2 regions of the Pseudoalteromonas ulvae UL12 genome follow, and region 2 is predicted to be linked to the other one. Evidence: predicted binding sites of a transcription regulator. Region 2 holds the regulator's gene; the other holds the start of a gene.
The links. The regulator MetJ, encoded in region 2, represses methionine synthesis genes. The targets are predictions, from matches to a motif close to TAGACGTCTAGACGTCTA.
Positions count from the first base shown of each region.

Region 1: metK (methionine adenosyltransferase) is a predicted target of MetJ. The motif match lies at 11,738-11,755, and genes of this name have one in related genera.

Region 1 is NZ_AQHJ01000034.1:91,370-104,371, forward strand. Features, by position in the region: gene PULV_RS17120 (general secretion pathway protein GspB) at 1-450, shown strand, start outside; gene PULV_RS17125 (HD-GYP domain-containing protein) at 477-1,646, opposite strand; gene PULV_RS17130 (HD-GYP domain-containing protein) at 1,659-2,864, opposite strand; gene putA (bifunctional proline dehydrogenase/L-glutamate gamma-semialdehyde dehydrogenase PutA) at 3,009-6,815, opposite strand; gene PULV_RS17140 (winged helix-turn-helix transcriptional regulator) at 6,959-7,435, shown strand; gene PULV_RS17145 (TIGR04211 family SH3 domain-containing protein) at 7,501-8,100, opposite strand; gene PULV_RS17150 (CYTH and CHAD domain-containing protein) at 8,285-9,805, shown strand; gene PULV_RS17155 (START domain-containing protein) at 9,811-10,434, shown strand; gene metK (methionine adenosyltransferase) at 10,486-11,637, opposite strand; gene tkt (transketolase) at 11,919-13,002, shown strand, end outside.
Region 2 is NZ_AQHJ01000029.1:119,780-132,781, reverse strand. Features, by position in the region: gene PULV_RS13010 (cation:proton antiporter) at 1-1,659, shown strand, start outside; gene metL (bifunctional aspartate kinase/homoserine dehydrogenase II) at 1,711-4,056, opposite strand; gene metB (cystathionine gamma-synthase) at 4,062-5,321, opposite strand; gene metJ (met regulon transcriptional regulator MetJ) at 5,559-5,882, shown strand; gene PULV_RS12990 (malic enzyme-like NAD(P)-binding protein) at 5,930-7,171, opposite strand; gene hemN (oxygen-independent coproporphyrinogen III oxidase) at 7,770-9,140, shown strand; gene PULV_RS12980 (DUF2489 domain-containing protein) at 9,192-9,695, opposite strand; gene yihI (Der GTPase-activating protein YihI) at 9,692-10,261, opposite strand; gene PULV_RS12970 (class I SAM-dependent methyltransferase) at 10,317-10,955, opposite strand; gene PULV_RS12965 (c-type cytochrome) at 11,543-12,175, opposite strand; gene yihA (ribosome biogenesis GTP-binding protein YihA/YsxC) at 12,476-13,002, shown strand, end outside.

The DNA of each region.
Region 1 (13,002 bases), on a different contig from region 2:
GAAGTCGTGACGAAGCCAGTAAAAGAGCAATTAGTTGAAAATTACAGTCAATATAAAGTGGTCGGCAAACCACTTGAACAGCCATCAGCTGTGCCTGCAGCGGAATTAGCCGCGGTTCCTGATACGCTTAAAGCGGCTTTTGCTCAGGCTGTTGCACAAACTGAAAATCAGCAAGAATATGAAGTGACTCAAGGAAGCTCGACTTCATCAAGAGTACAGCCTCTAGAGCTGCTCCCTGATGTCATCCTTGCACGCGTACCATCGCTTCGTTATCAAGCTCATATTTATGCCACTCAGGCAGATAAACGTTGGATCCGCATAAATAATCGCGATCTTTATGAAGGCGATATGCTCGATAATTTAAAAATAATTGAAATAGCCCCAGAGCAAACTGTGATGAATATGGATGGTTATCAGTTCAGCTTGGCGGCTATGCAAGATTTTCGCTGATGGGCCAAAGAATACGCGAGTGAGTGTTATAAATGTTGTGTGAGATTGATATTAAAGTCATGAGCAAAAATATTGCTTTCGATTAAGTCATCACTGAACTCTTTGGCCACGATGATATCGTGTGTCTGGGTATAATGTTTACTTTTGCTGTTATAAAAACAATGCACAACGGGCAGCGAGAGATTGTTTTCTTTAAAGCATTTTACATAACCAACTTTGCCTGATTTTAATTGAACCAAAGAGCCAGGCGGGTAAACGCTAATACTGTGAATTATTTTTTTGATTAATACGTCTGAAAACAAACTTGGCGCATGTTTGAGTAAGTATTTAAACACGGCAGGGGAAGAAAAAGGCTTTTCTCCCTCAAAGCCAAAATGTAATGAGTCAAATGTATCGCAAATGGTCAGTATTTTTTGTGCTGCGCTAAGTTGAGCACTGTTAAGCTGCTCTGGATACCCTGAGCCATCTTCTCGTTCGAGTTGTTGCTGGCAAAGTGAAAGTGTCAGCTCACAGGCACCACCGCTCGAGTTGAGAATGTGCTGAGTATATTGGCAATATTTATGACGTTGTACTTTTAAATATGGGTTGAGCAAGTGATCTTGACGCTGTAATTGTTCAGCAAGTTTGTATTTTCCTAAGTCATGAAGCAGGCCAGTCATAAATAATGCTTGTACTTCGTCACTAGGGCGTTTTAACTGTTTCGCGCAAATCATCGCTAAAATAGCGACGCGGATGCTGTGCCCAATTATCGAATTAGGGACTGAACAGATGTTTGCGATGCACAGTAAAGTGCTAGGCTGGCGAGTGATGGATTCATTTACGTGTTCACCAAGCTGTGCTAATTGGCCAATATTAATGGGTTGAAAAGATAACACCCGCTCTTCAAGATTGAGCATCGCTTGCTCTAACTGTTCGTACAGAGCCTGTGCATGAGGGAATTCATCACTAAAGTGGTGATGTTTTGTTTTCGGTGTTTTTTCAATAATCGGTGCTTGTTTACTTTGTTGTTCTTTTAACGTGCGATATGGATCAACAAGTACTTCTATAACGCCTTTTTGCTGTAAATCTTTTATGGCTTTTTTATTTCGAACCCAACCTGTTTGTACCACTCTGACATCACCAAGTTGTTTGGTGACTTTTTCAACATAACTACCAACGGTTAATTTAGTGATGGATACGCGTTCAAATGAGTTCATGGGTTTACACTGTTAACTTAAGACGGAATTCCTAAAAAATCGCATTAAATCAATGGCGAAATCTTCAGGTTTGATGGCCGATTCTAACTCATCTTGGTTGTGTTTATCAGCTAAATTTATGTCTTTTACTTCAGTGTGGTGATGGTGTTTTGCGCTATAAAAAGTTTTCACCCATGGTTTAAGTGGATTGTCGAAGTTGCTTTGTGAAACAATACCAAGCTTTTGGCTTTTTAATTTGACTAAGGTGCCGACAGGGTGAATACCAATACATTTAATGAATTGATTAACGAGCTCTGTATCAAAACAGTTAGGGGTGTCATCTTTGATGATCTTAAATGCATTAATTGGGTTCATCCCATCTTTGTAAACGCGCTTTGCTGTGAGGGCATCGTATACGTCGACAATAGCAATCATACGGACATGCTGAGGAATATCATCACCTTTGAGTCCAAATGGGTAACCTCGCCCATCTAATCGCTCATGATGGTAGGCTGCAATGTCGACTGCAACCCCAGATAAGCCAGACTCTTCTAAGATCTCTTTGCTAAAACGCGCATGATCTTTCATTTGTATGAACTCATCATCAGTAAACTTGCCCGGTTTGTTGAGGATTTCGTCTTGGATTTTTATCTTGCCAATATCGTGCAGGAGTGCGCCAGTCGCCATTTGATGCATGATGTCACGCTCGATATGCAGGTGCTTGGCAAAAATAGTCATTAAAACAGAGACGTTAATAGAGTGCTCAAGCAGGTAGGCGTCTTTTTCTCTAATACGCGTCATGCAAGCCAATGCATCTTGATTTCTAAAAATTGAATCAATAAATCCATCTGCGACCTCTTCAAATGGACCAATAGCAATTTTTTTACCCGCACGGATAGATTCGATGGCTTTTTCTTGTAATGATTTCGCTTCGGTATAGAGCTTTTCAGCTTTACCTATTTCACTGGAGACACTGACACTATGTTGAGTAGGGTCATAGCGTTGCTTTTGGGCTTGAGAGTGTTCATTAGTTGTAGATGAGGTCGAATCTTGGTTGTCATCAGGTAATGTTTTGTCTGTGTCTATTTCAACTTCTAATATACCCGCGTTGATCAATTGAGAAATAGAGTCAGAGGTTCTTACCCAGCCTTGGTTTTTAATTTTGAATTGCCCACGCTGTTTGGTGACGCTGTGAACAAACATACCAGGTGCAAGATTTTTTATGGCAATTTTTTTTATCATCGCTACAAACTTAAAACAGATAGTCTTTTAAAATTAGCAACAAACCTCAGATAAACCTAGCGCAAGGCTAAATAAAAGTAGTTTAGTAACAATAAAAAAGGGTGCAAATGCACCCTTTTGTTTAATAACTCAATAAGTTAATTATTCATCATCATCCACAGCTAGCGTCATTAGCGAGGTATTCCCGCCTGAGGCTGTTGTATCAATGCTGATTGTCTTTTCGGTAATTAAACGAGAAATTAATGTGTCGTAATATTCACTACTGATCACCGGTAGAATAGCGCCTGTTCTAGCAGCTAATTGCTTACTAAAATAACCTAAACGCGATGAACGAGCGGCTACAACGGCTCCCGCTAAGTGAGTATGTGCCAAAATTGCTTGTAACTGATTTGGTTTAGCAACTTGGAATACACCTTCGGCAACGCCTGTAGAGATAAACTTATCTTTGAAGGCGGTTGCTTCATCATAGAACAGCTCAGATGCTACTGTGATAACGGTATTACCTGCAGCAAGTGCAGTGATGATTGATAGCACCCAGAAATTAAACGAGGTGCTCTTATCTGCGTAACACACCACACAACCACGAGGCTCTAAATACAGAATGTTTGATTCACCTGTTGGCCCAGGCAATATTTTTGCCTTTTTCATGCGCTTTTCAACACGATTTAATTGGCTACGTGCATCAGCTAAGGTTGCGGCTAAATCATCAGCCAGTTCATTAACGATATCAACCGTTGCGACTTTTGCCAGCAATTGACGGACAACAGAGATACGGTCATTTAATGGTGTTGCGCGCCAAATTTTCTCATCACGTAATGATTTTTGCATGATTTGATTAACTTGTTCAACAGCGCCAGGGAAGTGATGGGTTTCTAACTCATCGGCTGTTAAATCAGTCATTTGCACGTTTACTGGTGATGCTTTTTCTTTTACAAGACGAGTTAAATAGTTCGGGCCACCTGCTTTTGGACCTGTACCAGATAAACCACGTCCACCAAACGGCTGCACACCCACAACCGCACCAATCATATTACGGTTAACGTAGATATTACCGGCACGAGACATTTTGGCTAAATATTCAGCGCGGGCTTCGATACGCGTATGAATACCCATTGTTAAACCAAAACCTGTGGCGTTCACTTGATCGATAACGTTATCTAATTGTTCACCTTTAAAGCGAATCACATGAACACACGGACCAAACACTTCTTTTTTCAAAACGGATAAGTCGCTGATTTCATATAAACGTGGCGCGAAGAAGTAGTGGCCTGTTTCGCCCATATTCGGTAATTCACATTGATAATGAAGTGTCGCACGGCCTTTTAGGTACTCAACATGTTCATTTAAGGCATTAAGTGCCTTTTGGTCGATCACTGGGCCAACATCGGTCGATAGCATGGCAGGATCACCGACGTGTAGCTCACTCATTGCACCTTTGATCATACGAATAACGTTATCAGCGATTTCTTCTTGAATGAATAAAACGCGCAGTGCTGAGCAGCGCTGACCAGCACTTTGGAAACCAGAAGCAATCACATCATCAACGACTTGCTCAGGTAAAGCTGTTGAGTCAACGATCATACAGTTTTGACCACCGGTTTCGGCGATAAGTGGTACTTGAATGTCGTCACGCTCAGCAAGCGTTTGTGAAATGCGCGTGCCTGTTTCGGTTGAACCCGTAAACATTACAGCTTGAATACGTGGATCAGGAACAATCACTTTGCCTACTTCAGAACCACGTGCAATAACGGCTTGGACAACATCTTTAGGTAGTCCGACCGTTTGCATTAATTCAATGGCACGTAATGCAATTAAACTTGTTTGTTCAGCTGGTTTGGCAATAACCACATTACCCGTCACAATTGCTGCGGCAACTTGGCCTAAGAATATAGCCAGAGGGAAATTCCATGGGCTGATACATAAAATGACACCGCGCGCTTCAAAACGCTCATCTTTTGCTAATTCTTCAGCGCGAGCTGCATAATAACGACAAAAATCGACTGCTTCACGAACTTCATCGACACCATCTTGAGGGATTTTACCCGCTTCTTTAATACAAATGGCGATTAATTCATCACGATGACGTTCAAGGATATCGGCTGTGCGACGTAAAATGTCTGCACGTTCTTGTACTGGCGTATTTGACCAATCGCTAAGCTGCGCTTCCGCTTTTTCGATGAGTTGGCGCATTTGCGCTTCATCTTGCAATTCAATATGGCCGATGATTTCGTTGTGGTTTGCCGGATTTTTAACTGGCTGGCTACCTGCAGGAATATTTTGTTCGCTGATCAGATTGTCGTTTAACCACTGTTCTAAATTCGCTTTAAATGGCGTGATGTGGTTGATATCTGTCAGGTCAATGCCTTTAGAGTTTGCTCTTTCTTCGCCAAAAATATTAATAGGTAAAGCGATTTGGTTGTTGTATTTATTACTTAAGCCTTGCAATGTTTCTACAGGATCAGGGAGTAAAGACTCAACAGGCTTGCTCTCATCAACGATGGCGTTTACAAACGATGAATTGGCGCCATTTTCAAGTAAGCGGCGTACTAAGTAAGCAAGTAAGTCTTCATGTTGACCAACAGGTGCATACACACGACATTGTACTTTATCTTGAGTCACGATTTGGTCGAATAACGACTCACCCATTCCGTGTAAACGTTGGAACTCAAATCCTTCACAATCGCCTTTTGCGACTTCTAAAATCGTTGCCGCAGTGTATGCATTGTGTGTCGCAAACTGTGGGAAAATAACATCGCGAGCAGCCATTAGTTTCATGGCACAGGCTTTGTAAGAAACGTCAGTAGTGGCTTTACGAGTAAACACTGGGAAATGATCGAGACCATCTTTTTGGCTATTTTTTATTTCGCTATCCCAGTATGCGCCTTTTACAAGACGAACCATCAGTTTTCGGCCAACACGTTGGGCTAAATCAACTAACCATTCAATCACAAACGTGGCACGCTTTTGATAAGCTTGAACAGCTAAACCAAAGCCATTCCAAGTGCCTAAATCAGGATCTGAGAAGACCGCTTCGATAATGTCTAATGAAATATCCAAGCGCTCAGCTTCTTCCGCATCGACGGTAAAACCGATGTCATAATCTTTAGCGATTAAGGCTAATGCTTTTAATTTTGGTACTAGCTCGGCCATTACACGTTTTTTATGAGTGAACTCGTAACGCGGGTGAATCGCAGATAATTTGACTGAAATACCCGGGCTTTTAATTGGGCCACGTTTATTTGCCGCTTTACCAATTGCATGAATCGCATTGACATAACTTTGATAATAACGGTCGGCATCCGCTTGGGTACGTGCCCCTTCGCCTAGCATGTCGTATGAATAGACATAGCCTTTTTGTTCTTTTTCAATTGCGCGTTCAATCGCTTCATCAATGGTGCGGCCCATCACGAACTGCTTACCCATGATTTTCATGGCGTATTGAACTGATTTACGAATAACCGGTTCGCCTAAACGGCCTAGTGTTTTTTTCAGGACACCGAATTGGTCATCTTTGCTTTTATCTGAGTAATTCACCATTTTACCAGTGAATAGCAATCCCCAGCTTGATGCATTTACAAATAATGATTCGCTATTCCCTAAGTGTGAACTCCAGTCGCCATTTGCTAACTTGTCACGGATCAGGCTTTCTTGGGTTTGTTTGTCTGGCACACGAAGTAAGGCTTCGGCTAAACACATCAAGACAACGCCTTCTTCTGAAGACAAAGAGAACTCATTTAGCAGTGCGTCAACACCCCCTTGGCCTTCTTGATCTTCACGAATATTGACAACAAGCTGTCGGGCACGCTCCCAAGCACGGCTTCGAGCCGTCACACCCACTTCTGCAAGTGGTAAAATATAATCAATTACTTCATTTTCATCGATGCGATAGAAGTCGCGGATCTTTTGTCTGATCGGACACTGTGTAGTTAAATCACCGTTATAAAGCATTGCAAACCCTCAAAAATCAAAAATGGAGCCAAACAAATTAAAGCCGCATTCTATATAATATACATCAGAACATGCTGGTTAATTTTGCCAAAATACCGTAAATTACAGCGCATATTTAGTTTTTCACAGCATAAAATACTGCCATGAGCCAACCTAAAGTCAGCCGCGCATTGGATCGCATCGACCTTGCCATTTTAGACGTGTTGCAAAAAAACGGAAAATTATCCAATGTGAACTTGGCAAAAGAAGTCAACCTGAGTCCGAGCCCATGTTTAGATAGAGTTAAACGCCTCGAAAAAGACGGATTTATAGAAAGCTATCGTGCGGTGCTAAATGCAGAAAAACTCAATCAAGGTTTGATGGCGCATGTGCAAATAACTTTGGCTAAATCGACCACAGATGTATTTAAAGACTTTAAAAAACATGTACTCGCGATCCCTGAGGTCGCTGAATGTGACATGGTCGCGGGTGGGTTTGATTACCTATTAAAAATACGTGTCGCAGATATGGCGCAATATCGAGAGGTGCTCGGTAAATTAGTCGATATTCCTGGAGTGGCGACAAACTATACCTACATGATTATTGAAAAAGTCAAAAAAGATGCCGGACTGCTGTTATAACACGATATAAAAAAAAGCACCTGAGGTGCTTTTTTATATCTTGAATGATTTTTTAGAAAGGTTGTTTATGCCCAGCCATCATGGCGTCTACGGCGAGATAAAATCAGAGTAATAATGATGCCAAACAACAGCCCTGTGAAGGCGATTGCAGCACCATACATTAATAGTTCACGTTTTTCTTTTTCGCTGTTTTGTCTTTGTTGCTGAGTATGCTGCTGATTGTTATTCAATGCATCAGCTAGCTTTTGTTTGAGTTGTGCGTTGAGTTGTTCAAGTTGTGAATTCGCATCTTGTAATTGTGGGACGATGTTAGCATTGCTAGCCAGTAATTGTTCATTGGCCATCAACTTGTCTTTTAACGTCACAATTTCAACACTCATACCGGGCTGTTTTGTGATAAAACGTTGGTCGACCCATCCTGTGCGTCCTTTGTCATCTTTAACTTGTGCGTAGCCTTCTTCAACGGCTAGCTGAATAAGCTGTGTACCAGCGGTGACAGACCCTAAAATTCGAAAGTTTTTTCCTGCACCTGCATGCATATATACATATAAATCATCAATGATATAAACGCTTTGATCTGAGGGGGTGTTTTCAGTGTCTGTTTCTGCTTGCGTGGCCCATGGTGCAATGGTTAATGCGGCAATAAATAATAAATGTTTAAACATCCCAAACCTTTGATAATTAATTATGATTGTTAGCAAACAAATAGTATGAATTTCCCACTGTAATAGCAAGTTATCGGAGAAATCAGTATCGTTTGAAGGTAATTTAAGTAAAAAATTTGCAATCTGTCAGCGGGATAGTTATTTTGGTGACTTCTATGAATTAATATAAAGCTATCTAACCTCTATGGATACAGAGATAGAACTGAAATTTCTCGTTTCAGAAAAAGTCATCACTCAATTACCCGCGTTAATTACTCAGTTTGCCAAAAAAGTAACGAATTATCCCGCACGTAACTTACTTAATGCCTATTTTGATACTCCAAGCAGAGAGCTTCGGGCATTGGATATTGGTTTGCGAACTCGATGTTGTGATAATGAATGCGAACAAACTATCAAATTAGCAGGGCAAGTCGTGGGTGGCTTGCATCAACGGCCAGAGTATAACTTACCACTAGAAAGTAAGCGTCCTGATTTACAGGCTTTTCCGGAAGGGATTTGGCCTCATGGCATGCAAGTTGCGGCGATTAATCATAGTTTGTATCCTATTTTTAGCACGAACTTTATTCGCCGTACTTGGTTGATTGAAACTGACAATGGTTCTGAAATCGAAGTCGTATTAGATAAAGGTGAGATAAACGCCAGCGGGCAAGTCGAGGTGATTTGCGAAGTTGAGATGGAATTGAAAAAAGGCCAACGTAGTGATGTATTTGCTTTAGCAAAGCAGCTGATTAATTGCCAAGAAGTGCGTTTAGGTTTGTATAGTAAAGCGGCTCGTGGTTATATGCTGGCAGATAAAAAGCCTCTTAAAGCCGATAAGTACATCAATTTTGTGCCGCTAAAATCTGATATGAATCAAGAGCAAGCATTTAGTGCTTGTTTGAATTATGCGATAGCCTTTGTACAAAAACATGAGCAGTGTTATTTCGAAGATGCCAAGTTTAAAACTTTAAAACGCATGATTGACGGAATTACATTAATTCGTCATGCATTGTGGTTATTCGAAGCTGTGGTCGATAAACAAAGCACTGAACATTTACGTCAAGAATTAAAGTGGGTGATGCAAAGTTTTGCTTGGGTTGAAACGGCGATTCAAATTAAGACATTTACCTCTAAAAAGCATGTGTTCTACAAGAAAATCAGTAAAGCGCCGACGCTTGACAGTATGATCACTGGCTTAAGACAGCGACGACCTCGAATAGCAGCCATCAAAGCTATTTTTCAATCACCACGTTATAACAACTTGGTTCTTGATTTGACTACTTTTTTAGTCGATAGAAAGTGGCGACAAACCTGGTCTGCAGAGCAAGAACAAGCAGCACAAGAAAAAGTTGTTGATATTGCCGCCAAGCTATTTGAAAAAGACTGGCAAGAAATAAATGCTATTTTCCCTGTTAAGCATGCATTTTCAACCCAAGATTACTTAGCGCAAAAGCAGCAGTTACAACGTAACCTGTTAAGTGGTGCATGTTTAGGTGCATTATTTTCGAAACAAAGTCGAGATGAATTTCGCAGCCCTTGGTTTGATATTATCGAAGGGATTGATGAGCTCAGTACTTTAGATTATTTACGTGAGCTGTGTGAGCAGCAAGAAAGTGACGACTTACTGCATATTCAAACGTGGCTCGGGCAAAAAACAGATAATCTACTTGCAGCAATGGAGCAAAGTCGGTTGGTGACACAAAAACAAGTCCCTTATTGGCGTTAGATAAAATGCCTCGTTATTTTGCTCTGCTCATACTGTTAGTTTGGAGTAATGTTTATGCAGAGCCGTTAGCGTGGCGGCCAGTGACTGTCAAAAATGGCATTGCTTTGTATCAGCAAGCAATGCCCTCAGGGCAGGTGCGGATCAAAGCTGAATTTGAAGCCACAGCCAGCGTTTCGAACTTTATGAAGGTGATGCAAGATACGACGCAGGCACCTAATTGGCTCGATAGAGCAAAAATAGTGACAGTGTTATCGCATCCTTCTGAGCTGGAATATATTGTATATACTGAATTTTTTGCGCCATGGCCGTTCAAAAACCGATATATGGTCACTTATTCGCGTTATCAATTTACTGCAAACGGGCGGCTAGATTTACAGATTACCGATCGTCATCCATCATTGGCTGAGTTTGAGCAATTAAATGATGTAGAGCATTTAGTTCGCTTAAAAGATATGGCAGCATCTTGGCTTGTGACGCCGCTAGATGGTGAAAAGGTTAATATCGAATATCAAGCGTCAGCGGATCCCAATGGTTTATTACCTGATTGGCTCACAAATAAATTAGTATTAAAGAGTGCCTTGACTACATTAAGTCAATTGAAAAAGACATTGGAAAACTCAAAGCAATAAAAAAGGCGCTCTAGGCGCCTTTTTTACATTTAACTAACCTAAGTTAGTTAATTACAGACCTGCAGCTGCGCGTAGTGCGTCCGCTTTGTCTGTTTTTTCCCATGGGAATTCTTCACGACCAAAGTGGCCGTATGCCGCAGTTGGTTGGTAAATTGGACGCTCAAGATCAAGCATCGTTAAAATACCGTATGGGCGTAAGTCGAAGTGCTCACGGATAATTTCGATTAAGCGTGCTTCATCTAATTTACCTGTGCCAAAAGTTTCAACACTGATTGAAGTAGGCTCAGCTACACCAATTGCGTAAGAAACTTGTAGTTCACATTTGTCAGCAAGACCAGCAGCGACAATGTTTTTAGCAACATAACGTGCTGCATACGCTGCTGAACGGTCAACTTTTGAAGGATCTTTACCAGAGAAAGCACCGCCACCGTGACGTGCCATACCACCGTATGTATCAACGATGATTTTACGACCTGTAAGACCACAGTCACCCATTGGGCCACCGATTACGAAACGACCTGTAGGGTTGATGAAAAACTTCGTCGCACTAGTAATTAGTTCAGCAGGAAGAACTGGCTTGATGATCGTTTCCATGACCGCTTCAACTAAGTCATTTTGTGCAATTGAATCACAGTGCTGAGTTGATAATACAACTGCATCGATGCCAACAGCAATGCCGTTTTCGTAAGCAAACGTTACTTGTGATTTTGCATCTGGGCGTAACCAGTTCAACTCACCGCTTTTTCTTACTTCAGCTTGGCGCTGAACTAAACGATGTGAGTAAGTAATTGGTGCTGGCATAAGTACATCAGTTTCGTTACATGCATAACCAAACATTAAACCTTGGTCACCTGCACCTTGCTCTTCTGGACGAGAGCGATCAACACCTTGATTGATGTCTGGTGATTGCTTACCAATGGTATTTAAAATTGCACATGAGTCAGCGTCAAAACCCATATCTGAGTGGGTGTAACCGATTTCGCGTACAGTTTTACGAGTTAATTCTTCGATATCTACCCATGCGCTTGTAGTGACTTCACCACCTACCATGACCATACCAGTTTTAACATATGTTTCGCAGGCTACGCGTGCTTTAGGGTCTTGCTCTAAAATTGCATCTAGAACCGCATCAGAAATCTGATCGGCAATTTTATCCGGATGACCTTCAGATACAGATTCAGAAGTAAATAAATGTCTTGCCATTTTATTTATACTCTCAAAAATCGCGCCCACGTAGGTGGATTTGCGCAGGAAAAAATTTAGGCGCGTATTTTATATGAAAGTGAGATTTTTTCATAGTGTTTTTACGCCTAGATGGCTAAATTAAATTTTTAATAACGCATTGTTATTAATAAGTAACAAACAAGCACTATTATTGCGGGTTTTTTCATTGCTCCGACTGGTTTAATAAGTAAGAATAGATGCATCCCCAAACTAATTGGGACTTACAACCAGCGCAAACACACTTAAAGGTAGGAGAATTCATGCCGTCTCGCAAAGAACTTGCTAATGCAATTCGTGTCTTATCAATGGACGCAGTACAAAAGGCCAATTCTGGTCACCCTGGAGCCCCGATGGGCATGGCAGATATCGCCGAAGTTTTATGGCGTGATTATTTAAATCACAACCCAACAAATCCAGAGTGGGCAGACCGAGATCGATTTATACTCTCAAATGGTCACGGTTCAATGCTAATTTATTCTCTTTTACATTTAAGTGGTTATGACCTTTCTATTGATGACTTGAAAAATTTCCGTCAAATGCATTCAAAAACACCAGGTCATCCAGAGTATGGATATGCACCGGGTATTGAGACCACTACGGGACCACTTGGCCAAGGGATCACCAATGCAGTGGGTATGGCGATTGCCGAAAAAGCGTTAGCAGCTCAGTTTAATCGCGACGGTCATGACATTGTCGACCATTTCACCTACGCCTTTTTGGGCGATGGTTGTTTAATGGAAGGTATTTCTCATGAAGCATGTTCACTTGCCGGTACGTTAGGGCTTGGCAAATTGGTTGCTTTTTGGGATGACAATGGCATTTCAATTGATGGTGAAGTCGAAGGTTGGTTTACCGATGATACCCCAGCGCGTTTCGAAGCCTATGGTTGGCACGTGGTACGTAATGTCGATGGTCACGATAGTGAAGCGGTACGTGCAGCAATAGATGAAGCACGTGCACAATCAGACAAGCCAACACTTATTTGTTGTAAAACCATTATCGGTTTTGGTTCACCAAACAAATCAGGCAGCCATGATTGCCATGGTGCACCGTTAGGTGATGCAGAAATTACTGCAGCTCGTGAATTTTTAGGGTGGGAGCATGGGGCATTTGATATTCCAGCTGATGTTTATGAAGCATGGGATAACAAAGCAAAAGGTTCTGATTTAGAAGCGAGCTGGAATACTAAATTTGCAGCGTATAAAGCAGCATACCCAGAGCTGGCAGCTGAATTTGTTCGTCGTAATAATAACGAACTTCCAGCTGAATGGGCTGAGAAATCACAAGCTTATATTGAACAATTACAAGCAACACCAGCCGATATCGCCTCTCGTAAAGCATCAC
Region 2 (13,002 bases):
GTCATTCTGTTTGAAGGTTCGCTGACACTGCATTTTAAAGAGCTCAAAGGGATCGGCAAAGTCGTCCGAAACCTATGTTCAATAGGCATGGTGGCAACAGCCATCATCCTAGGTTTGAGTTGCTATTGGTTGCTTGGCCTCGATTGGCGTGTTGCCGCAGTCATTGGTGCCGTTTTAGTGGTGACAGGCCCAACGGTTACAGCTCCGCTTTTAAATGCGATGCGCCCGACAAAAGAAATTGATCGTATTTTGCGCTGGGAAGGCATTGTTATCGACCCGATAGGGGCATTATTTGCAGTTTTAGTATTTGAAGCAGTGATGCTTGCAGGTAAAAGTGGCGTATTGAGCCATACCTTATTTGCCTTATTTAAAACGGTCGGTGTTGGCTTATCGATAGGTATTTTAGCCGGTTATATTACCGGTGTATTAATTCGCCGTGAGTGGCTGCCTTATGAGTTGCATAAGTTTGGAGTGTTAGCACTCGTTCTGGTCAGCTTTACGGTTTCTAATGCAATTAGTCATGAGTCAGGATTACTCGCAGTCACTGTATTTGGTATCTATTTGGCTAACCAAGATGACCTTGAGCTCGATTCAATCTTAGAGTTTAAAGAAGATTTATCACAGATATTAATTTCGACTTTATTCATTTTACTCGCTGCTAGATTAAAGCTGCCTGATTTGATGCTACTGGGTCCGGCCGTTATTGTGTTCTTATTGATTGTATTATTTGTAGCTCGCCCTGTGTGTATTGCCCTGTCAACCTACAATTCTGAGTTACCTTGGCGTGCTCGCGCTATTTTGGCTTGGATCGCACCTAGGGGGATTGTTGCCGCTGCTGTTGGCTCTGTATTTGCGCTGAGCATGACTAAAGCGGGGATCGCCGATGCTCAAAAAATAGTGCCTATCATTTTTACGGTCATTATAGTTACGGTGGTTTTACAAAGCCTTACCGCTATCCCGGTCGCTAAGTTACTCAAAATGCGTCAACCCAAGCCTTCAACGGTGCTAATCATTGGTGCTAATCATTTAGCTCGAGCGATAGCAAAAGGCCTGCAAGATCAAAAAATTGATGTGTACTTGTCTGACCCTGCTTGGGAAAACTGCCGCATGGCGAGAATGGATGGTCTTGCTTGTTACTACGGTAACCCGCAATCAGAACATGCTGAGCGCTATTTACCTATGTCGAGCTTAAAAACGGTATTGGGGTTATCTCCTAATCGTCACCATAATGCTTTGGGAGTACAGTATTTTTCTCACATGCTCGAAGAAAAAAACGTTTATTCCCTCAAATCTTCAGATATCCATGCCAAGGCAAATAAAGACAGTGCAACATTTTTGTCTCGGCAAATTTTATTTGGTGATAATGCATCTTATGCGAGGCTCAGTAGCATGATAGCTAAAGGGGGCAAAGTCAGCGCAACTAAAATTGCTGAGGCGTTCTCTTGGCAAGATTATTTAGAAGTAAATAAAGATGCGGTGCCTCTGTTTATTTTACAAATCGACGATGAAGAAGATACTCAACTTATTCCCTTCACACCCAATATGGAACGGCCGCCGAACACCGGCGATATGATTGTAGCCATGCAACCGCCAAAAATGTCGATTTTAAAAGAACCGGCCAGTAAAACACCGGTCAGTTCTGAATCAGAAAAAAGCTAAATAATAAAAAGCCCGCAATATTCGCGGGCTTTTTATTAAAATGCGTTAATCTTATTTTGCTAACGATTTACTTAACCAATATAAATCCGAGTGGATCCCTGCAGCGGTGACTTCCTTTCCTGCCCCAGGGCCTTGAATCACTAATGGGTTGTCTTGATACCACTGGCTATTAATGACAAAAATATTATCGCCTGGCTTTAAGGTCGCTAATGCATCATCTTTGTCTACAGGCTTAAGCCCAACCTTGGCCACTAACTTATCGGCGTTTAATTCAAGCTCTGCAGCATAGCGTAGCACTTTATTTTGCGCAGCCGCTTGTGCAGCAAGCTTACTGACGTATTCGTCGAGTAACACGAGATTATCGATAAAGAAATCCCAATCGCCATCAATTAACGCCTGAGGCATCAATGGGCTTAATTCAATATCATCTAAATCGAGTGTTAGTCCGAGTTCACGGGCTAATATAAGTAATTTTCGCTGAACGTCTCGGCCCGACAGATCTTCTCTTGGATCAGGCTCAGAGTACCCCATTTCCTTAGCTTGCATCACTAATTCAGAGAAAGGCTGACTGCCATCATAATGCGCACAAAGCCAAGACAATGTGCCAGAGAACACCCCAGTTAACCGCTCGACTTTATCACCAGAGTTCAACAAGTCATTTAGAGCAAAGTTAATCGGCAACCCGGCTCCAACAGAGGTGTTATAACGCCATTGTAAATTGCGCAACTTTAAGTTTTCTTGTAACGCTTGATACCAGCTTAGCTCAGCAGTCCCTGCATATTTGTTTGCACAAATTAAATGACACCCTGCATCAACAAATTGTGGATATAACTGGCTAAACGACTCACTTGCTGTGATATCAATCACCACTTTATGTTCATAATCTAATTCAGATAAATGATTCAATAAATCAGCACTGACAAATGGAACAGCCTGATTTTGCCATGTATCGGCCCAATTTTCAGGGTTGAGCCCACTTGGATTAAATAACATATGCTGACTGCGAACTAACCCCACTAATTTAACAGGTAATAATTGATTTAGACGAAGTAATTGTTTTTCAAGCTGCTCAATAAACACAGCGCCAACATTGCCTAATCCAGCAACCACCACGGCAAGCTCTTGTGAAACACTCACCAGTTGATCGTGAAGAATTGTCAGCCTGTCTGTATCGAGCTGCTGCTCACATAATAAGAGACAATATTCATCATGAGACGAGACAAAGCGTAAGGTGACATTATTTTCGGCTAAAATCGCTTTTGCTTGCGCCGCTAATGTATGGCCAGCGCCTTGCTCACAGACAATCGCAAGGCCAGACACATTTGATTCAACCAAGTTACTACGCCCTGTAAGCAGCGCTGAAATCTGATTACTATATTGTGCTGGTACCAATAGAAAAGTATCGTCACCGTGATCGAAATGATGCAATGCATGTTGAATAACACGACTTAACTCACCGACCTCACCTTCATGTAAGTCTGCCACTTTGAGTAAATCGTAATTATCAAGGTTAGTGATAAAACGCTTTTGCTTGGCTAACCCTTCGGTAACAATCTCTGTGGCTGCGCTACTGCTATCAAAACTACTTCGAACAACCAATTTGATCGTAGAGTCTTTAAGGGGGGTTAACGTTTTAGCATGCAGCACAGGGTTACCTAAGCGCGCAAGTAAATTAGCCTGAGCACGACAAATTTTCCCGTAACGGATCGCCCGTTTGACCTTGCGAGGATCGGTCGAAAAGACACCTTGTGTATCAGTCCAAATCGACACACTTTGCGCGTCAATATAACGCGCTAAGAGCGTTGCGCTGTAGTCACTGCCATTGCGCCCAAGCGTCACCGTATTACCAGCTTCATCAGCAGCAATAAAACCCGTAACAACATTATATTGTGTCAATCCTAGTTGCGCACACGCTTGCTTATTTGTCTCATGCTGCAGTTGACCATCGGCCAAGGTGAGCAATTGGCGTGCATCAAATGCTCGTGCATTGGCATCTAATTGCTTCAAATAGTGAGCCAGCAACCTTGCTGACCATAATTCTCCATGCGCCAGCAACTGCGCTTCTTGCAGCTGAGCGGTATTGATTTGTTCTGAGATATCGGCCAACTCTCCCGCAAGCGCAGACAAAACTGATTGCTGAAATGGCGCTACTAATAACTCTTGAATTAATTCACTTTGGTGTTGCTCAAGCAACGCAAGCACATCAGACAAAGCCTGTTGATCTTGCTGCTGGTAGCTTTGCCAAAGTTTAACTAAGGTATCGGTTGTTTTACCTGCAGCCGAAACGACAATCACATCTCCTTCAGATGCTTGGCTTAGAATTATATTTGCAACGGCGTGATAACGATTGGCACTACTTAAGCTCGATCCGCCAAATTTATGAACTGCTCTACTCATCTTAATTACCATAATGCGATATGTGCAGGACTAACAAAATTCGCACAGTTATCGGATGTTTTATCGTTGTCTGGCGCTTTAACAGCATTAGACTTTAATTGGCTTTGCCCTGGGCGAACCTGCTCAAAATTGCGCTCTAGATCAGCTAAAAGATCATTCACATCTTCAATGCCAACAGAAATCCGAATAAGCGTGTCACCCACACCCGCTTCTAAACGAGCTTTTGGTTCCATACCTGCATGTGTCATGGTCGCAGGGTGGCAAATCAAGCTTTCAACACCGCCTAAAGATTCAGCCAGTGTGAAGTGCTGACAATTTGTTAAGAATCGTGCAGCATCGTTGATATCACCTTTAATATCAAAACTGACCATACCACCAAACCCACGCTGCTGTTGTTTCGCTAATACATGTTGAGGATGAGACTCAAGACCTGGGTAGTAAACACTCTTAACATAAGGACTACGCTCTAAATACTCAGCAATTAGAAATGCATTTTGTTCATGTTGCTTAATACGAACATTCAATGTACGGATACCGCGAAGTGTTAAATAACTATCAAATGGCGCACCGGTAATACCAATATTGTTTGCCCACCAGGCTAATTCTTCGCCCAACTCAGTCGTTTTAGCGATAACCGCACCACCGACAACATCTGAATGACCATTAATGTATTTAGTCGTCGAATGCACAACAATATCAACGCCAAATTCGATAGGGTTTTGTAATGCAGGAGATAAAAAGGTGTTATCAGCCGCAACCAAGGCACCGCAATTTTTGGCCGTTTCAACCACTTTTGCGATATCTGTTAAGCGCAATAATGGATTGCTTGGTGTTTCAATCCAAATTAGTGCAGGTTTAAGTGCTTCAATTTCAGCAAAGGTTTTGTCTAGGGTGAAGTTAACGACTTTTAATTTTAATAAACCACGTTTTTCTAAACTGGTGAATAAACGATAACTGCCACCATAACAATCATGTGGGATAACAAGTGTGTCGTTACTCGACAACAGTTGAGTGACCAAATGAACCGCAGCCATACCCGTTGCTGTGACAATACCTTTGGCACCACCTTCGAGTTCAGCCAATGTCTCAGCTAAAACATCGCGAGTTGGGTTGCCGCTTCGACCGTAGTCGTAAGCACGTTTAGTATCAAAATCAGCAAAAGAATAAGTCGTTGATAAGAAAAGAGGAGGAACGACTGCGCCATGATGTTTATCGGCTTCGATTCCTTTACGCACTGCGATAGTTGCTTTTTTAGCTTTGTTCATTTTAAAACCCGCAAACAGTTGGATGTTTAGACGTCCAAAAGGTTAGATTACTAAAGATGAGAAGTCAAAACATTTATACGTCTAAATAGCTAAATAAATGATAATTGACTATATATTTTAAACCGATAAAATTTCGCCACGATAAAGCCAATAACTAAAAATTATAGATAATATTTTTATCTTCAGACTAATTCATTGGCAAACAGGCACGCAGTTATTAAAAGGCAATCTAAACTTATGGCAACAAAATGGAATGGTGAATATATTCACCCTTACGCAGAGCACGGTAAAAAATCAGAGCAAGTGAAAAAAATCACCGTGTCTATCCCGCTTAACGTGTTAAAAGTATTAACAGATGAGCGTACACGTCGCCAAGTGAATAATCTTCGCCATGCCACAAACAGTGAATTACTCTGCGAAGCTTTTCTGCACGCGTTTACTGGCCAACCACTGCCAAATGATGAAGATTTAAGAAAAGATAACCCTGAGCATGTTCCTGCTGAAGTAAGAGCAATCATGACAAACATGGGGTTAGACTTGCCAATACTCGAAGATGAATAAAAAAAAGCCTCAATTTTGAGGCTTTTTTATTGTGTGATTTACCATGCTTATTGCATATAGTTTTCTGGCAGCGCGATACGCGCAACGCCTGATGCAATAGCCGCCTCAGCAACAGCACGAGCAACTCGTGGAAGTAAACGAGGATCCATCGGCTTAGGAATAATATAGTCTTTACCAAACTCAAGCGAATCAACCCCAGCGGCTTGTAGCACTTCTTGAGGCACCGCTTCTTTTGCAATTGAACGAATAGCATTGACCGCAGCGATTTTCATTTCATCGTTAATCGTTTTAGCACGCACATCTAACGCACCTCGAAAAATAAACGGAAAACAAAGCACATTATTTACTTGGTTTGGAAAATCAGAGCGCCCTGTAGCCATAATTAAATCATTGCGTGCAGAATGCGCTACATCTGGACTTATCTCAGGATCTGGATTTGAACATGCAAACACCACAGGCTTGTCAGCCATTAGCTTTAGATCATCCGCAGTAATTAAATCAGGGCCCGATACACCGACAAATACATCAGCTTCTGCAATCACATCTTGCAAGGTACGTTTATCAGTATTATTGGCAAACAATTCTTTATATTCATTTAAATCATCACGGCGGGTGTGAATCACACCTTTGCGATCAAGCATATAAATATGTTCACGCTGGGCACCACACTTAATTAATAATTCCATACACGCAATTGCAGCAGCTCCTGCGCCAAGGCACACGATTTGCGCGTCATGTAAATTCTTCCCTTGTACTTCTAGCGCATTAAGCATGCCCGCTGCGGTTACAATAGCTGTGCCATGCTGATCATCATGAAAAACGGGGATATCACAACGCTCAATCAGCGCTTTTTCGATCTCGAAGCATTCTGGGGCTTTAATATCTTCTAAGTTAATACCACCAAAGGTGTCAGCAATGTTCTCAACCGTATTGATGAAATCTTCTGTAGTACGGTGTTTTACTTCGATATCAATCGAATCAATGCCTGCAAAGCGTTTAAATAACAGTGCCTTACCTTCCATAACGGGTTTTGAAGCAAGTGGCCCTAAATTACCTAAGCCTAAAATCGCGGTACCATTAGAAATAACCGCAACAAGATTACCTTTGGCTGTATATTTATAAGCATCCGCAGGATTCGCAGCGATTTCTCTAACAGGCTCAGCAACACCAGGACTATATGCTAAAGCAAGATCTTTGGCCGTTTCTGCTGATTTAGTTAACTCGATGCTGATTTTACCTGGAACGGGTTCAGCGTGATAATTTAAAGCTTGTTGTCTAAAGTCTGACATGGGGCGATTTTTTCCTGCAAGAAGTTAAATGTGAGAGTGAGATAAAATTCGCTATTGAGTTTAACGATACCTTTATTAACCAGAATTTCAAGTAAAATACTGCCAAACTGCAAAAATCTCAGTCAATTTAATTTGAGCCGTAATTTTACAGACGTTAACCGCATTTTCACCGAAGATACTCATCAAACCAGTTGTTATGTGCATATTAATTTAATCAATAATGAATATAAAACCAGCAACATAAAAACTAAAAAACATATAAAACAAGTTATTTATAACCAAAAACAACCAGCACTTCACCAGAAAAAACAAAAAACATATTCGCAGCAAAGTTACTCAAAATAACCCCTAAAATGAAAATTTTAGCAACTTAATTACTACACTTATCTTTTAAGCTCGCACTGTTAGGTTAATAAAAATCACACATTCGAAACTAAAATTAACCTAAGTCACTAAGCGACTTATAACATTCTTAGATTGAATAATTTATCACTTTCAATCAGCCTAGCTTAAACCAAACAAAGTTGTGCCAGATCAATGAGTGTATTTCTCAGCTGCTTATAATGTGCGAAATTATTAATTTGAGAGAGTATTGGTCGTGCAAAATTCTATCGAGTGGGATGATTCCCTCATTAAAAAATACAATGTATCTGGTCCGCGCTACACATCTTATCCAACGGCTTTATCGTTTCAAGATGGCTACAGCGAGGAAAACGTGAGGGCTGCGATCAGTCATTCGACCAATAAGGCTCTGTCTTTATATATTCATATCCCATTTTGCCATCAACTTTGCTATTACTGCGGATGCAATAAAATCGTTACCCGCCATCAGCATAAAGCGGACTTGTATCTTGATTTTTTAGAACAAGAAATGGCATCGCAAGCCAAGTTATATCAACATTACCAAGTTGACCAACTGCATTTAGGCGGCGGGACCCCCACATTTTTAACAACCGAACAAATGGCTCGTTTGGTTAATTCACTCAATAAGCACTTCACCTTTACGGCTGATGCGCAAAAAGGGATCGAAATTGATCCACGTTCTTTAGCCAACGGCATGCTGCCAACTTTAAGAGGATTAGGGTTCAACCGAGTCTCGTTTGGGATTCAAGATTTTAATGATGATGTGCAACAAGCTGTGAATCGGGAGCAATGTGCTGATAATGTTGCTAATTTAGTTGTTGAAGCGCGTCAATTAGGTTTTAAATCCGTCAATACAGATATGATTTATGGGCTACCATTACAAACGCCAGAGAGCTTTACTGAAACAATGGATAAGTTAATCGCCCTTTCACCTGATAGAGTCTCGGTTTTTAATTATGCCCACTTACCCGACCGATTTGCCGCTCAACGAAAAATCCGTGAGCAGGACTTACCATCTGCATCTCAAAAACTCGCTATGTTTAAAAATACCTTGGCGCAGATGGAACAAGCTGGGTATGTACTCATAGGTATGGATCACTTTGCTAAAAAGGACGACAGCCTTGCTATTGCACAACGAAAAGGTGAACTTCATCGAAATTTTCAGGGATATACTACCCACGGTGATTGTGATCTGCTTGGCTTAGGTGTCTCATCAATTTCTCAAGTCGGTGATAGCATTTTTCAAAATCCAAAAGATCTCAAAGAGTATTATCAAGCCGTTAGCGAACGTGACATTCCAGTCGTTAAAGGACTCACTTTAAGTGAAGATGATTGCATCCGTGCTGCTGTTATTCGTCAGCTGATTTGTCATTTTGAGTTAGACTTTGCAGATTTTGAGGCCCGTTATCAAATCAATTTCCAGCAATACTTCAAAGAAGCGTTAACCTCACTGCATGGGTTAGCGCAAGATAACATGCTCAGTATTACTGAAAACGGTATTACGGTTTCACCTAAAGGTTTATTGTTTATCCGCATCATTTGCATGGCATTTGATGCACACTTACAACGCCAAGCTAAGCTTACGCGCTTTTCTCAGGTGATATAAACAAAAAAAAGGCTGCACATATTTGTGCAGCCTTTTTTATAATCAATAAATTTATACTGACATCACCGTTTTAGTGGCAGGATCCGCAGGAAAGCGTTCAATAATCAAGGTTAAATCACCCATAATATCTTCTGCTAACTCTTCCTCTTTACGCCAACGTAAAGAGTCTTGCTGAAAGATCTCTTTTTTCGAATATTTTTTTCGGGCTTGATGGGTCGGCATATCTTTGACGACTTCATACATTTTGTGCACTCCCGGATATTCGGTAATAAGATCAACGTCCTGCTCAAATTGATATTGCGACATTAATACCCAAATTCTTAAACAGCCTTCAGAGTATTCACATTGCTTTTCTTTCATTGCTTTGGCAATCAAATTGATACTGTCAGACAATTTGAGATTTTTTTCGGCCTGTTGGGCTTGATATTGAGCTTGCTTGGCTGCGATCTGTGCATTTTGCGCTTTGACTTGAATTAACAAGCGACCAGCATAATATGCAAGGCCTGCAATAATAATCGTACCTAACACTAAGCTTACGATTAACCACATACTCATTTATCATCTTCCTCATCAAGCCATTCATCAGCAAGATTATTTGACATAAATTGATCCAGCAAATCGTCACCACTTGCCTCATCATCTTCATCATCAATACCCAGCAACTCACACAAAGCTTGATGGCGTGCGACTTTAGTATTGAAATACTTCGCGTCTTTCCCTACCAGTAACTCACCGCTCTCATGGCGATCAATCAAGTCGAGTAATCGCTGATCATTTTCTAATTGCTCCAGTTCTTGCTCTGTTGTCAATTCTAGAGGGGCGGCTTTCTTAAGCTCTGCTTGAGGTTTAAGATGGCGTTTTAAAACGGGTTCTTGCTCAACAACCTTAGGTTCGATCATTAAGCTAATTGGCTTTTTACTACCTTTCCCTGCTTGATGATCTTTGTTTTTTTGATCATCTTGCTGAGATTTTTTTGCCTCAACAGCATTACGTGTGCCCGCTTTATTGCCCTTTTGAGCTTTAACACGGCTTTCTTTCAATGCACGTAATTCTTTCAATTTATCTTTACTTAATCGTGTTGGGCCATTACTGCCACCTTTACGAGATTTTTTTCTGCTCATTTGCTATCAACCATTCAATAATTGGAGTCATTTTACATCAAGGCTAAGAATTTAGTTATGGCTTTTTAAAGAGGATCACATCATTGCCAAAAAACTCGACACTTAATCCATCACGCTGCGCTAAAAACTTAAAAGTCGTTTGGCTAAAAAAAGAAACGTGTGTGAGGTCGCTCTTATAATGCCAGTTAGAGAATCTATCTTTATCAATTACGAGTTTAGTCATCACCGCCAAGGTTCCTTGTGGTTTAACTAACTCAGTTAATATTGTCCACTCCTTCGCGGGAGTATGAAAATGTTCAATGACTTCTGTGCACGTTACAAAATCATATTGTGTTGTGAGTACATCTGTCTGAGGTGCGTAAAAAATATCATACACACTCATGGTATGACCTAATCCTGTTAACATATGCGCCAGTGCAGGACCTGGACCACACCCAAAATCAAGTCCATCACTTTGTGGAGCTATATATGTTTGTAATGGGGAAACAACCCGACTTAAAAAGGCCTGGTATCCCTTATCTTCAATATGGTTTTCATGCTTGTCGTACAATGCTTTTTCTTGCTCAGCCGTCAAATGAAACTGAGCAGGTACAAAAACCAATGAACATTGCTTGCACTGAACGTATTCACGATGTTTGTCGGTGAAAAAATGTGTTACTTCTGTTGAGTCACATAACGTGCAACTAAGAGTCATATAAACACTAAGATAAAGTATATTGGCGTGAGTATAACAAAAAAACAAATAAAAAGGCGGTAGATTGCTCTACCGCCTGCTAATTCGAGTGTCTAGTGATCTGGACACCTCTCCCTTCGACTGTTCGATCTATGTCTTCAGTCATATTTTTATTATTTTTTTCTATCCGTATTGTTTTTATTATTTAACTTCCATGAATTTTATTATTTTCGGTCTTCCTGACGCTTTCTTATCATTCCATTAATGAACATAAAATCAAATGTCTTATGTTCTTTCCCCTTGCACAAATTTATCGCTATAACTTCCGTATTTACGTCTATCCATGTTGTTTTTATTGTCTCTGCGACAGGGGTTAATATACTTGTTAATAATTTTGTTACAACTGGTTTATATAAAATAAATAATAAAATTTTAATCTGATTTTTCCAATCCGCGAAATAACATAGACTTAAGTCTTATCAAAAGCTCACAAAGAGACTTTACGCACACGTAAAGCTAGCTAATTACTTACATTCTTTGTGAGATATATCTCAAGGTCACAGACACAAAAAAAGCAGCCTTAGCTGCTTTTTTAAACGTTCTATTAATTAATGAAGGCCATTTAAGTATTTTGATAATACTTCGATGTCTTTATCAGTCAATTTTTTCGCGATGTCACGCATCATGCCATTTAAGTCATTATTACGTGTGCCACTTCTGAATTTTTCAAGTTGTGACTTGACGTATTCTGGATGTTGCGAAGAAATTTTCGGGAAACCAGCTAAAGAAGTACCATTTCCACGTGGGCCATGACATGACGCACAAGAAGGAATACCACGTTCTGCATCGCCAGCTTTGAATAATTTACTACCAACTTCAACCACTTCTTTAGGGGTTTCACCCTCTTGAATTGGTAAAGAGCTAAAATATGCAGCAAGATCTTTCATATCCTGATCAGACAATGGCATCGCCATACCGCTCATTACAGGATCCATACGACCTTCTTTTCCGCCCGAAGTCATACCGGTTTTAAATTCTGCTAATTGCTTGTAGATATACTCAGCATGTTGACCCGCAATTTTAGGATACATACTAATTGGCGCATTGCCATCGGCGCCATGACACGCTGCACATGTTGCAGACTTTGCCTTACCTGCAGTTGCATCGCCATCAAATGCAGTTGCGTTGTTTGCAGCCAATGCACCAAACAACATAGTTAAAGATAGTGCTATTTTTTTCATGGTGGATTCTCTGTTTTCGACCCTATTAACCTGCAATGCAGGTATATCTACCAGCATTAGAATCTTATTCTACACGATATTAATTTCTCTGGCACGTCTTATGCCAAGTAAAAACTTATAAAATATAAGGGTTTTGACCTAGATTAATAAGTTTCGGCCTTTTTTTACCTTATAGGCGTTAATCGGACTCGATAGTTACTCAACATTTTATTGATATTAGTATAAAATGGCCAATTGACAGATAAATCTAACATTTCGCAGCTAGCCTGCCTCTATCCCAGCATACCTTAAGGAGTCACTGTGCTTAAATCACGTGTACAATACAGTGCTGCAACTTTTATAACCAGCGCGCCCGATATCAGCAAACTCCCACCTGACACAGGCATAGAAGTGGCCTTTGCGGGACGTTCAAATGCTGGCAAGTCCAGTTCACTTAACACATTAACAGATAAGAAAATTGCTAAAACCAGTAAAACCCCAGGTCGTACGCAATTAATCAATGCGTTTGATTTAGGCGACAACATGCGCTTAATCGATTTACCCGGTTACGGTTATGCTAAAGTTCCAATCGAAATGAAAAAGAAGTGGCAGCGTTCGCTTGGGGAATATTTAGAAAAGCGCAAAAGCTTAAAAGGGCTTGTTATTCTAATGGATATTCGCCATCCATTAAAAGATCTTGATCGCGACCTCATTAATTGGGCTGTTGACAGCAAAATTTCAGTGTTGGTGTTGCTGACTAAAGCAGACAAATATAAACAAGGTAAGCGCAAAGGCGAAGTGCTGCGTGTTCGTAGAGAATTAAAAGAGCTTGAGGGTGATATCACCGT